DNA from 4 places in the Bradyrhizobium sp. B120 genome. Region 2 is predicted to be linked to each of the others. Evidence: predicted binding sites of a transcription regulator. Region 2 holds the regulator's gene; each other region holds the start of a gene.
What was found. Region 2 encodes PhoB, which activates phosphate uptake and scavenging genes when phosphate is short. Its sites were predicted from a motif close to TGTCATNNANCTGTCAT; they were not measured.
Positions count from the first base shown of each region.

Region 1 (3,207 bases), 4.3 Mb from region 2:
ACGCCGGCCTGCGAGGCCTCGTACAGCGCATCGATGATGTCAGGGTCGACCAGCGCGTTCATCTTCATCCAGATCGCGCCGGACCGGCCATGCTTGACGTGAGCGATCTCGCCGTGGATGTGCTCGATGATCCGCTTGCGCAATGTCAGCGGCGAGACCGCCATCTTCTCGATGTCGCTCGGCTCGGCATAGCCGGTGATGTAGTTGAACACCCGCGCGACGTCGCGGCCGATGATCGGGTCCGACGTGAAGTAGGAGACGTCAGTGTAGATGCGGGCGGTGACCGGATGATAGTTGCCGGTGCCGGTGTGCACATAGGTGGTGAGATTGCCGCCCTCGCGGCGCACCACCATCGACAGCTTGGCGTGGGTCTTCAGTTCGATGAAGCCGTAGACGACCTGCACGCCGGCGCGTTCGAGGTCGCGCGCCCAGCGGATATTGGCCTCCTCGTCGAACCGCGCCTTCAATTCGATCAGCGCGGTCACCGACTTGCCGGCTTCGGCGGCGTCCGCCAGCGCGCGCACGATCGGCGAGTTGTTCGAGGTGCGATAGAGCGTCTGCTTGATCGCGACCACGTCGGGATCGCGCGCCGCCTGCTGCAGGAACTGGACGACGACGTCGAAGGATTCGTAGGGGTGGTGGACCACGAGGTCCTTCTGGCGGATCGCGGCGAAGATATCGCCGCCATGGTCGCGCACGCGCTCGGGATGGCGCGGCACATAGGGCGGGAATTCGAGGTCGGGGCGATTGAGGCGGGTGAGCTGCGACAGCTCGTTCATCGCGAGCACGCCGTCGACCAGGATCACTTCATCGTCCGCGGCCGACAACGCGTGCTGCACGAAGACGCGCAGCTCTTCGGGCATCGTGGCCTCGATCTCGAGCCGGATCACCGATCCGCGCCGGCGGCGCTTGAGTGCGGTCTCGAACAGGCGAACGAGGTCTTCGGCCTCTTCCTCGATTTCGAGTTCGGAGTCCCTGATGATGCGGAATGCGCCCTGGCCCTTGACGGTGTAGCCGGGGAACAGGCGGCCGATGAACAGACCGGTCGCCTGCTCGAGCGTGATTAGCCGCGCCGGCGCGCCTTCCTTGGTCGAGGGAATGCGGATGAAGCGGTCGATCTTGCCGGGCATGCGGATCAGCGCGTTCATCGGCTTGCCGTCGGCGATCCGCGACAATTGCAGCGCGACCGTGAAGCCGAGGTTCGGGATGAACGGGAACGGATGCGCCGGGTCGATCGCGAGCGGGGTCAGCAGCGGGAAGATGTTGTGGAGGAAGTGATCCTCGATCCAGGTGCGTTCGGATTTGGTGACGTCGCGCCCGTCGACCAGCTGGATGCCGACCTTGGACAGGAGCTCGCGCAGGTCGCTCCAGATCGCCTGCTGGTCGGAGGCGAGTTGCGACACGGTCTTGTTGATCATCACGAGTTGCTCGGCCGGCAGCAGGCCGTCCGGGCTGCGCTCGGCAATGCCCTCGCGGACCTGGGCCTTGATGCCGGCGACGCGGACCATGAAGAACTCGTCGAGGTTATTCGCCGAAATCGACAGGAAGCGGACCCGCTCCAGCAGGGGGTGGCCGAGATTGACCGATTCCTCGAGCACCCGGCGGTTGAAGTGCAGCCAGGACAGCTCTCGGTTGATGAATCGCTCGGGGCTGGTCGCGACCGCGGGGACGGGCGGGAGCTCCGCCTCTTTCTCTTTGATTTCAGGTGCTTGTGCCGAGTCCATCAAGTGCTGGTCCAATTCGGGGCAGGGGGCCGGAGCGGTCTAGCCGAGGGCCGCACAGAACATGTGATATTGCGATGACGTTTCGATGACATTGATGTTCCGTTGGCCTGCGCCGTCAAGCCGCGGGGACCGTCAGGCATCGCGCAGCAGCTCCGCCGCCAACGCCCGGGTCACCGGCCGGCCCAGCCGCAGTGCCTCGGTGTCGAGCAGCTCGACCGCCTGGCGGACGGCGGTGTAGGACCGCTCGATCCGGTTGGTCAGGTAGCTCACGAGCGGCTCGTCCACGCTCATCTGGCGGTCGGCGCAGAACTTGACGATCAGGCCGCGGAACAGCTGGTCGTCGGGCGGCAGCAGCGTCACCGTCGGCACCGCGCGGAGCCGCGAGCGCAGATCGCGGAGCTCGATTTCGAACGCCGACGGCGGCACCCGCGCCGTGATCAGCACGAAGGCATCGTCCTGGCGCGCGAGATTCATCAGATGGAACATTGCGCGCTCGTCGAAATCCGACGGCCTGAGGTCCTCGACCACCAGCGCGCCGGTCGCAAGCGCCGTCGGCACCGTGTCGGCGGTCAGGGCATGCGCCGCGGTCGAGCGCGCGCCGGCGATCTCGGCCCAGATCGCGGCGAGGTGGCTTTTGCCGGAGCCTTCGGGCCCGACCAGCAGCATGATTCGGTTCGGCCAGTCGGGCCAGCCGTCGATCAGCGCCAGCGCCGCCTCATTGGCGGGCCCCTCGAGGAAATCGTCGCGGGTCAGCTTCTCCTCGTGCGGCAGGGCCAAGGCCAATTGACGAGGTTGAACGCTACCGGCCACGCAAATCTCCAAACCACTTCATTCTAGCATGAACCCTGCGCAAACGCTTCGCGCTTGTCGCAGGACAAACCGGTTTCCACTTTTCGGGATCGTGCGCTACCGAGCCTCGATCGTGCTCATGTGCCGCACCCACTCCACGAGATAGAGGGACACCGAACCCAAAGTAAAGATCGTGACCAGACCCATCAGGATCAGGTCGTAGGGGTGCGGCTGAAAGCCGAAGCCGAGCGAGGCGAGCACCAGAGCCGCGAACGCGACCTGTGCCACCGTGTTCAGCTTCGACACCATCAACGGCTTCATCTCGACCGGCTTGTCGAACAACCATGACACAATCACGGCGGAGACGATCATGATGTCGCGCGACACCACGAGAATCACGATCCAGCGCGGCACCGCGCCCCAGATTCCGAGCGCGACATAGATCGACACCAGCAGCGCCTTGTCGGCGAGCGGGTCGAGCAGGGCGCCGAGCTCGCTCGCCATGTTGAAGCGCTTGGCAAGGAAACCGTCGACCGCATCCGAGACGCCGGCGATCACGAAGATCGCGAACGCGATCTCCATCTGGCTCGAGACGATGGCCCAGACGATCACCGGCACCAGGATGATGCGGCCGAGGGTGATGATATTCGGAATGCTCAACTTGAATCGCTTCCCGGCTAGAAGCCTGATTTTA
Region 1 covers NZ_CP185242.1:3,979,903-3,983,109, forward strand. Annotated here, with positions in the region: gene ACOIX3_RS17990 (RNA degradosome polyphosphate kinase) at 1-1,724, opposite strand, end outside; gene ACOIX3_RS17995 (chromosomal replication initiator DnaA) at 1,857-2,534, opposite strand; gene ACOIX3_RS18000 (CDP-alcohol phosphatidyltransferase family protein) at 2,631-3,173, opposite strand.
Region 1: ACOIX3_RS17990 (RNA degradosome polyphosphate kinase) is a predicted target of PhoB. The motif match lies at 1,799-1,815, and genes of this name have one in related genera.

Region 2 (3,207 bases):
CGGTCGGCCAGCTGATGCTGGACCAGACCAACATTCTCGATCCCAAGCTCGACCTCAACCTGCTCCGCGCGCGGGTCGGCATGGTGTTCCAGAAGCCGACGCCGTTCCCGATGACGATCTACGAGAACATCGCCTTCGGCATCCGCCTCTACGAGAAGATCTCGAAGTCCGAGATGGACGACCGGGTCGAGAAGGCGCTGCGCGGCGGCGCGCTGTGGAACGAGGTCAAGGACAAGCTGAACGCTTCCGGCCTGTCGCTCTCCGGCGGCCAGCAGCAGCGCCTGTGCATCGCGCGCACCGTGGCGGTGCGGCCCGAGGTGATCCTGTTCGACGAGCCGTGCTCGGCGCTCGATCCGATCTCGACCGCCAAGGTCGAGGAGCTGATCCAGGAGCTCTCCGAGGACTACACGATCGCGATCGTAACCCACAACATGCAGCAGGCGGCGCGCGTCTCCGACAAGACTGCCTTCATGTATCTCGGTGAGCTGATCGAGTTCGACGACACCAACAAGATCTTCACCTCGCCGAGCGATCGACGCACCCAGGACTACATCACCGGCCGGTTCGGCTAGCGCATGATCGGCAAAAGTGGGCACCGGTTTTCCGATCGGATCATGCGAAACTGAGGACACCAAATCATGATCCCCGGGATCATGAGGGAGACAAGCGATGGCTTCTGAACATACCGCCAAGGCATTCGACAGCGACCTGCAGGAGTTGACCCGCCTGGTCGCCGAGATGGGCGGCCTCGTCGAGCGGATGATCACCGAGTCGGTCGACGCGCTGATCCGTCGCGACGTCGCGCTCGGCAAGCGCGTCGTCGCCGCCGACATCGAGATCGACAATCTGCAGCGCGTCATCGAAGAGCGCGCGGTGCTGACGATCGCCCGCCGCCAGCCGATGGCGATCGATCTGCGCGAAATCGTCAGCGCGATGCGCGTCGCCACCGACCTTGAGCGGATCGGCGACCTCGCCAAGAACATGGGCAAGCGCGTCGCGGCGCTGGAAAGCGATTTCCAGCCGCTGAAGCTGATCCGCGGCCTTGAGCACATGACCGACCTCGTGCTGTCGCAGGTCAAGTCGGTGCTCGACGCCTATGCCGCGCACGACCTGCCGGCGGCGATGAACGTCTGGAAGGGCGACGAGGAGGTCGATGCGATCTGCACCTCGCTGTTCCGCGAGCTGCTGACCTACATGATGGAGGATCCCCGCAACATCTCGTTCTGCATCCATCTGATGTTCTGCGCCAAGAACATCGAGCGGATCGGCGATCACGCCACCAACATCGCCGAAACCGTGTTCTATATGATCGAGGGCCAGCAGATCACCGACAAGCGTCCGAAGGGCGACATGACCAACTTTGCCACCACGGTGCCGGGTACCTAGGACATGATCCGCAAGCGCGGAGCCGGATTGTCTTCACGACAAGTCGTTTCCGCGGGGATTATGCTCAGGAAAGTAAGCGTTTCGGTTTGCGTCTGGGCAACGGATCACCACAGAGAGAGAACTTAAACCGATGAGCGCACGCATTCTGGTAGTCGAAGACGAGGAAGCGCTGACGACACTGTTGCGCTACAACCTCGATGCGGAAGGCTACGATGTCGAAACGGTCGGGCGCGGCGACGATGCCGACACCCGTCTGAAGGAGCGCGTTCCCGACCTCGTGGTACTGGACTGGATGCTGCCGGGCCTGTCCGGCATCGAGCTGTGCCGCCGTCTGCGGGCGCGGCCCGAGACCAAGCAGCTTCCGATCATCATGCTGACCGCGCGCGGCGAGGAGAGCGAGCGCGTGCGCGGGCTTGCCACCGGCGCCGACGATTACATCGTCAAGCCGTTCTCGGTGCCCGAACTGCTGGCGCGGGTGAAGGGCCTGTTGCGCCGCGCGAGCCCGGAGCGGCTTGCGACCGTGCTGACTTACGGCGACATCGAGCTCGACCGCGAGAAGCGCCGCGTGGCGCGCTCGGGGCGTCCGATCGATCTCGGTCCGACCGAGTACCGGCTGCTCGAATTCTTCCTCGAGCACCCTGGCCGCGTGTTCAGCCGCGAGCAGTTGCTCGACAGCGTCTGGGGCCGCGACATCTATATCGATGAGCGGACCGTCGACGTGCATATCGGCCGCCTGCGCAAGCTGCTCAATCCGGGCCGCGAGCAGGATCCGATCCGCACCGTGCGCGGCGCCGGCTACGCACTCGATGACCGCTTCGCGAAGGCCGAGCCGCAGCCGTAAGGCCGTGCGGTAATCACAAGCCGCAACACCCTGTCGTCCCGGCGAAGGCCGGGACCCATACGCCGCGGCGGGCGCAATCGGCACGCGGCTAGACGACTTTCTAACAACACCCATTCGTGGTTATGGGTCCCGGCCTGCGCCGGGACGACGCTGGCGGCTGTATCCGGGCTACGAGCCACAAAAAAATCCCCGCTTTCGCGGGGATTTGTTTTGTAGTCCAGGCAGTTTCCCGAGTGCTTACTTGATCTGTGGCTTCGCCGACGGCCGGCGGCGATCGGCGGCGGGCTGGTAGGCGACGCGCGAGTGATGCGCGCAATAGGGCAGGCCGGCGAGTGCCTTGCCGCCGCAGAAGAAGAATTCCGGGCTCGAGGGATCGCCGACCGGCCAGTGGCAGGTGGCCTCGTTGAGCTCGAGCAGCGACAGCCGCTGGCTCATCGGCACCACGTTGTCGAAGGAGATCGGATCGGGCTCCATCTCGACCTCGAAGGCGTGCGCAAGCGCGGTGTTGCCGCGCGAGACCGGGCGCGCCACCCGCATCATATGCTGGGCGGGGCGCGCCTTGCGCTGCCGCGGCGCAGCCGTGGAGGGGGCCTTGGCGCGGCCGGAGAGGCCGAGCCGATGTACTTTGCCGATCACGGCGTTTCGCGTCACATTGCCAAGTTCCGCCGCGATCTGGCTGGCCGAGAGGCCGGATTCCCAGAGCTTCTTCAGCTGCTCGACGCGATCGTCGGACCATGTCAATAGAGTCATCACATTCTTCCTTTCGCATGGCGCCGGCCACTCATCGGAGCGGCGCTGCGAGCCAATCTGGACAAATATCCCTGCGGCCAGAATCCCTTAGCCCTCGCCGGGCACGGTGTTGCGCCCGAACGTTTACAGGAGACACGAAGGCTACTTAGAGGGTCCAGTACTGCCGCACGAGATGTCGTACCCGACAGGCCAAACGCTACAATATGGCGTGACTCTGGCGCAAGAGTCCG
Region 2 covers NZ_CP185242.1:8,273,192-8,276,398, reverse strand. Annotated here, with positions in the region: gene pstB (phosphate ABC transporter ATP-binding protein PstB) at 1-572, shown strand, start outside; gene phoU (phosphate signaling complex protein PhoU) at 670-1,386, shown strand; gene phoB (phosphate regulon transcriptional regulator PhoB) at 1,517-2,227, shown strand; gene ACOIX3_RS38375 (GcrA family cell cycle regulator) at 2,465-2,977, opposite strand.

Region 3 (3,207 bases), 3.6 Mb from region 2:
GCTCGCCATCGCCTCGCGCATATGGCGGTGACGCATCCCGCGGTACCTCGGCGGGGCAACCGGCCGGAGGCTACGGCGCGATCCACACGCCAACCACGATGATGGCCAGCGCAACGGCGATCACCAGCATGTCGGTCGTGAGCCAATCGGGCATTCCATTCGATGGCTGCTCGCTCATGTCCGCGACTCCTTCTGTTCGCGTCGAGCCAGTATGCTGAAGCGGAACAGCGCGAACGAAGATGAACTGGATCACACAAGGGCGCGACAAGCGGTCGCTCCGAATTTCATGCATCCGCGCGCCCTCAAGTTGCAGCCCGCGATTGATCTGCCGCGCAGGTTTCTGAACATGTTCGACAACACAGGGCAGCTGAAGCAGACGATAGCACGTCGTCACACAATGCGCAGCAATCAGTGGCGGCTCGGTCCGCGCCATCTTGTTGCAGATACGTACGTTGCCGATTTCGGTCCGCTCGGCAGCGTGACCGCGAGTCATCTGTGAGCGCTGCAGCGATGATGTGAGGCGAGCACCGGCGGAAGGGTTCCCTCCCCCCTTGCGGGGGAGGGCTGGGAGAGGGGTGCCACACGACGTGCTCTTTCAAAATGCGTTTGGCAACGACACGCGGTCGACATTACGAAACGACACACTCATCATCTCGCCCGGGGCTTACCCCTCTCCCCACCCTCCCCCGCAAGGGGGGAGGGAGCCTGACCAGCGTGCTCACCTCACGATGGATGCAGATCCCTCACAGCACCTTGCGCTGCGCGAGGTTCTTCATCAGCGCGCCAACGCCGAAGGTCCAGGGCTCGCATTCGTCGCTGCCCCGCATGCGGTTGACGAGCTTGCCGAGCTGGGGTGCGTCGATGGTGACGATGTCGTCGCGCTTGTGAGTAAAACCTTCGCCCTTGGCGTCGCGGTCCTTGACCGGCGCGAACATCGTGCCGAGGAACAGCGCAAAGCCGTCGGGATATTGATGCACGGGCCCGATGGTCTGGGCGACCAGATCAGTCGGGTCGCGGCTGATCTTGGAGATCGAGGAATGGCCCTCGAGCACGAAGCCGTCGGCGCCCTTCACGGTGAGGCCGACATCCATCTTCCTGACGTCGTCGAGCGAGAAGGTCCCGTCGAACAGCCGGAGCAGCGGGCCGATCGCGCAGGAGGCGTTGTTATCCTTGGCCTTCGACAGCAAGAGCGCCGAGCGGCCCTCGAAATCGCGCAGGTTGACGTCGTTGCCGAGCGCGGCGCCGACGATCTTGCCGGCGCCGGAGACGACAAGCACGACCTCCGGCTCCGGATTATTCCAGGTGGATTTCGGATGCAGCCCGGCATCCATCCCGGTGCCGACCGACGACAGCGTCGGCGCCTTGGTGAACACTTCGGCATCAGGGCCGATGCCGACCTCCAGATACTGGCTCCAGGCGTTCTGGTCGATCAGCACCTGCTTCAACCGCATCGCCTGCTCGGAGCCCGGCTTCAGCTTGGAAAGATCATCACCGACCAGGCGTACCACCTCCTTGCGGATCGCCTCCGCCGACGACGGATTGCCGCGCGCCCGCTCCTCGATGACGCGCTCCAGCATCGAGATCGCAAAAGTGACGCCGGCGGCTTTCAGCACTTGCAGGTCGATCGGCGCGAGCAGATGCGGTCTTGTCGCGTCGCGGCCATCGGGCGGCGTGTTGGCGAGGATCGCCTCGAAATCGCCGATCCGCTCGCCGTGCGTGGCACGCAACGCGGCCGCAGGATCGGCTTCGTCGCACAGCGCGCTCACGGTGGGGAAGCGCGCGGTGACGTCGAACACGCCGTCGCCTCGCACCGCGACCACGGCGGGTCCGCCCGCCTGCGGCAGCCAGACCCGTCCGACCAGCGTGCCGGCGGTGCCGTCCTCGGGCAGGACGTCTTGTGGCGTGAGCGAAATCATCGGCGTCTCCTTTTTTGATCTTGTCATCGCTTGTTAGCACAGTCCGCGCGCTAGCGTGAAACAGCGGTCATGCCAATGTCATAGAGGGGTAACATCGCCCGTCAATGCTCCCGCCGATCGATCTAGCACACCGAAAGACGGACCTTCATGACCGCCTCCGACCTCACCGACGAAGCCGCCCGTGATGAAGCCTTGCGCGACGAAGCCTTGCGCGCCCGCATCCACCAGGAGATGGCCGACAGCCTCGACGAGGAACTCGAGCTCGAGCTCGACGACGTGAGGCTCGACGAGTTCGAGCACGACGGGGCCGCCGGAAGCCCGTCGATCGATCGCAAGGTCTACTTCCGCGAATTGCTGCGGTTGCAGGGCGAGCTGGTCAAGCTGCAGGACTGGGTGCAGCACGAGAAGAAGAAGGTCGTGGTGCTGTTCGAGGGCCGCGATTCCGCCGGCAAGGGCGGCGTCATCAAGCGCATCACCCAGCGGCTCAACCCGCGCATCTGCCGTGTCGCGGCGCTGCCGGCGCCGAACGAGCGCGAACGCACGCAATGGTATTTCCAGCGCTACGTCTCGCATTTGCCGGCCGGCGGCGAGATCGTGCTGTTCGACCGCAGCTGGTACAACCGCGCCGGCGTCGAGAAGGTGATGGGATTCTGCAACGACGAGCAGTATGAGGAGTTCTTCAGATCGGTGCCGGAATTCGAGCGCATGCTGATCCGCTCCGGCATCATCCTGCTGAAATACTGGTTCTCGATCACCGACGAGGAACAGGCGTTCCGCTTCTCGATGCGGATCCACGATCCGTTGAAGCAGTGGAAGCTGAGCCCGATGGATGTCGAGGCGCGGACCCGCTGGGAGCTCTACACCAAGGCCAAGGAAACGATGCTGGAGCGCACGCACCTGCAGGACTCGCCGTGGTGGATCGTCGATGCCGTCGACAAGAAGCGCGCCCGGCTCAACTGCATCTCGCACCTGTTGACCCAGATCCCCTATCAGCAGGTCACGCACCAACCGGTGGTGCTGCCGCCGCGGGTGCGCAACCCCGACTATCACCGCGGCCCGATCCCGCCGGAGATGTACGTGCCGGGAACGTATTGATGCTCGTCGTTTCCCCTCTCCCCGTTCTTACGGGGAGAGGGTTAGGGTGAGGGGCTGCCATCCGGCGAGCACTTCGCAGCTTGTTGAGCAGCGTGCCCTGCCCCTCACCCGGATCGCATCTTGCGATGCGATCCGACCTCTCCCCGCAAAGAGCGGGGCGAGGTGAAAAGCTAGGCATCTCCCCCACCCCTCGCCT
Region 3 covers NZ_CP185242.1:2,720,442-2,723,648, reverse strand. Annotated here, with positions in the region: gene ACOIX3_RS12440 (hypothetical protein) at 212-499, shown strand; gene ACOIX3_RS12435 (fumarylacetoacetate hydrolase family protein) at 744-1,916, opposite strand; gene ppk2 (polyphosphate kinase 2) at 2,064-3,011, shown strand.
Region 3: ppk2 (polyphosphate kinase 2) is a predicted target of PhoB. The motif match lies at 1,993-2,009, and genes of this name have one in related genera.

Region 4 (3,207 bases), 730 kb from region 2:
GGCCTTCCTTGCTTCCGCTGACAGCCTTTCGACCATGGCAACCCTCCCGTTTGACGCCGACCTTAGCCTAACCACCGGCCTCCGGGGTGGATCCATGCCGAAAATAAGGCCGAAATAGCGTCCTATCGCCGCTGGTAACCATGACGCAGATGTAACATCTGTGGCTCCAGGAATTTGCTACAAATGCCTTATGTGTGCGCGTTGGTAGTTTTGCGAGATTGAGCCCCGACGATTGTTTGCGAGATCGATGACAGACGGCTCCGCCAGCATATCGCCCAAGCCGTTGCGCTCTGCAAAGCGACGGCTGATGTTCGTCTTGATCGCGGGCGCGCTCGCCATCATCGGCGCGACGATCGCCGGTTATTATTTCGCGGTGCGTCCGGTGACGCTGCGGATCGCGGTCGGCCCCGCAAGCAGCGATGACCTCAGGGTCGTGCAGGCGCTGGCGCAGGCCTTCAACAACCAGCAGCACACCCAGGTCAAGCTCCGCCCGGTGCAGACCGACGGCGCCAGCGCCAGCGCGCAGACGCTGGCCGACGGCAAGGCGGACCTCGCCATCATCCGCGGCGATCTCGATGTGCCGAAAAACGCGCAGGCGGTCGCGGTCCTGCGCAAGAATGTCGTGGTGATGTGGGTGCCGCCCGCAGCCAAGGGTAAGGGCAAGGGCCGCAAGGCCGCAAAGATCACCAAGATCGCACAGCTTGCCGGCCGCAAGATCGGCGTCGTCGGCCGCACGCCGGCCAACGTCAATCTGCTGAAGCTGATCCTGACGCAATACGGCGTCGACCCGATGAAGGTCGAGATCGTGCAATTCCCCGCCAATGAAGCGGTCGAGGCCATCAAGAACCTGAAGGCCGATGCCTATCTCGCGGTCGGGCCGGCCAACAGCAAGCTCACCATCGATGCGATCACGGCGTCGACCAAAGACGGCGGCGAGCCCACCTTCCTGCCGATCGACGCCTCCGAGGCGATCGCGCAGAACCATCCGGCCTATGAGGCCGCGGAAATCCCCGCCGGCTCGCTCGGCTCGGCCGACCGACCCGACGACGAGGTGAAGACGATCAGCTTCTCGCACCATATCGTCGCGCGAAAGGGCCTGTCGGACGCGACGGTCGCGGCATTCACCCGGCAATTGTTTGCGATCCGGCAGTCGCTCAAGAACGATTTCCCGCTCGCCGCCAAGATCGAGACGCCCGACACCGACAAGGACGCCACCATCCCGGTGCATCCGGGCGCGGCCGCCTTCGTCGACGGCGAGGAAAAGACCTTCCTCGACCGCTACAGCGATTACATCTGGTGGAGCCTGATGGCGTTCTCGGCGATGGGCTCGGCCGGTGCATGGTTCGCCGGCTATCTCAAGCAGGACGAGCGCAACACCAACACCTCGCAGCGCGAGCGCCTGCTGGAGATGCTGAAGGCCGCACGGCAGAGCGATTCGACCGACGAGCTCGACCAGTTGCAGGCGGAAGCCGACGACATCCTGCGCCACACGCTCGACTGTTTCGAGCACGGCGCCATCGAGGAAGGCACGCTCACCGCCTTCAACATCGCGCTCGAGCAGTTCCACAACGCGGTGGCCGACCGCAAGGCACTGCTGCTCAGCATGCCGCAGAATTTGCAGCGGACCGCGAGCCAGTTCAGGGCGGCGGGCACGGCGTAGGTCTCCATACTGCACGACTTCGCCATCGGCGAACGGGCTCTCTCCGTTCCCTCCCCCCTTGTGGGGGAGGGTCAGGGAGGGGGGTGCCGCTTGCTCCGTTCAAGTTTGATGCCGAAACGTCGCTGCGATTGCGCGAGTGTCATTTCGTCTCTGGCGTCACCGCCCGGGGCTTACCCCTCTCCCCAACCCTCCCCCACAAGGGGGGAGGGAGCCTGACGCATGTGCTCACCTTACGAAGGGCGCAGTCTCTCTAACGGTCCGCTCTCCATCCCCGCCCTGTAATCTCTCCGTCATGGAATTTTTCTAGGTCTGTGCTCGCCCGCGGCGCATTGTCGCTGTGACCTGAGGAGGCTCCCCATGACGATCCGGTTCTCGCGAAATCTGACCCGCCGACGCTTTCTCTCGACAGCTGCTGCGGCCGGCGCCGGCGTGATCGCGATGCCCTATCTGTCGCGCGCGGCCGACCGGCCCGTGATCACCCATGGCGTGCAGTCCGGCGATGTCGGCGTCGACGGCGGCGTGGTGTGGGCGCGTGCCGACCGTCCCTCGCAGATGATGGTCGAGGTCGCGACGACAGACTCGTTCAAGAACGCCCGCGCGCTGCCGCCGATCACGGCGCTGCCGGAAAGCGACTTCACCGCCAAGATGCTGCTGGAGAACCTGCCCTCCGGCCAGGACATCTTCTATCGCGTCCGCTTCCGCGACCTCGCCCATGTCGACGTTGTCGGCGAGCCCGTGGTCGGCCGCTTCCGCACCGCGCCGAGCGACCGCCGCGACGTCTCCTTCGTGTGGGGCGGCGACGTCGCCGGCCAGGGCTGGGGCATCAACCCCGACGACGGCGGCATGATCACCTTCGCCGCGATGAAGAAGCACGCCCCGGATTTCTTCCTGCATTCCGGCGACACCATCTATGCCGACGGCGTCATCACCGCCGAGCAGAAGCAGCCCGACGGCAAGATCTGGAAGAACATCACGATCCCGGAGAAGGCCAAGGTCGCCGAGACGCTCGACGAATACCGCGCCGCGCACAAATACAATTTCCTCGACGGCAATCTGCGCGCCTTCAATGCCGAGGTGCCGATCTTCGTGCAATGGGACGATCACGAGGTGACCAACAACTGGTCGCTGTCGAAGCAACTGCCGGCCACCTACAAGGAGCGCGACATCAACGTGCTCGCCGCGCGCGCGGCAAAGGCCTTCCACGAGATGTATCCGATGCGCGAGAGCATCGTCGAGCCGGGCCGCGTCTATCGCACGCTGAGCTACGGCCCGCATCTTGACGTGTTCATGCTCGACGAGCGCAGCTATCGCGGCCCCAACGGTCCGAATCTGCAGGAGACCTACGGCCCCGATGCCTATTTCATCGGGCCGGATCAGATGGCCTGGCTGAAGCGCGCGCTGCTCAACTCGCGCGCCACCTGGAAGGTGATCGCCTCCGACATGCCGCTGTCGCTGATCGTCTATGACGATGCCGCCAACAAGAAGGGCTCGGAAGCCTTCGCGCAGGGCGACGGCCCGGCGCGCGGCCGCGAGCTCGAGATCGCCGA
Region 4 covers NZ_CP185242.1:9,002,575-9,005,781, forward strand. Annotated here, with positions in the region: gene ACOIX3_RS41720 (4a-hydroxytetrahydrobiopterin dehydratase) at 1-36, opposite strand, end outside; gene ACOIX3_RS41725 (TAXI family TRAP transporter solute-binding subunit) at 248-1,660, shown strand; gene ACOIX3_RS41730 (alkaline phosphatase D family protein) at 2,018-3,207, shown strand, end outside.
Region 4: ACOIX3_RS41730 (alkaline phosphatase D family protein) is a predicted target of PhoB. The motif match lies at 1,938-1,954, and genes of this name have one in related genera.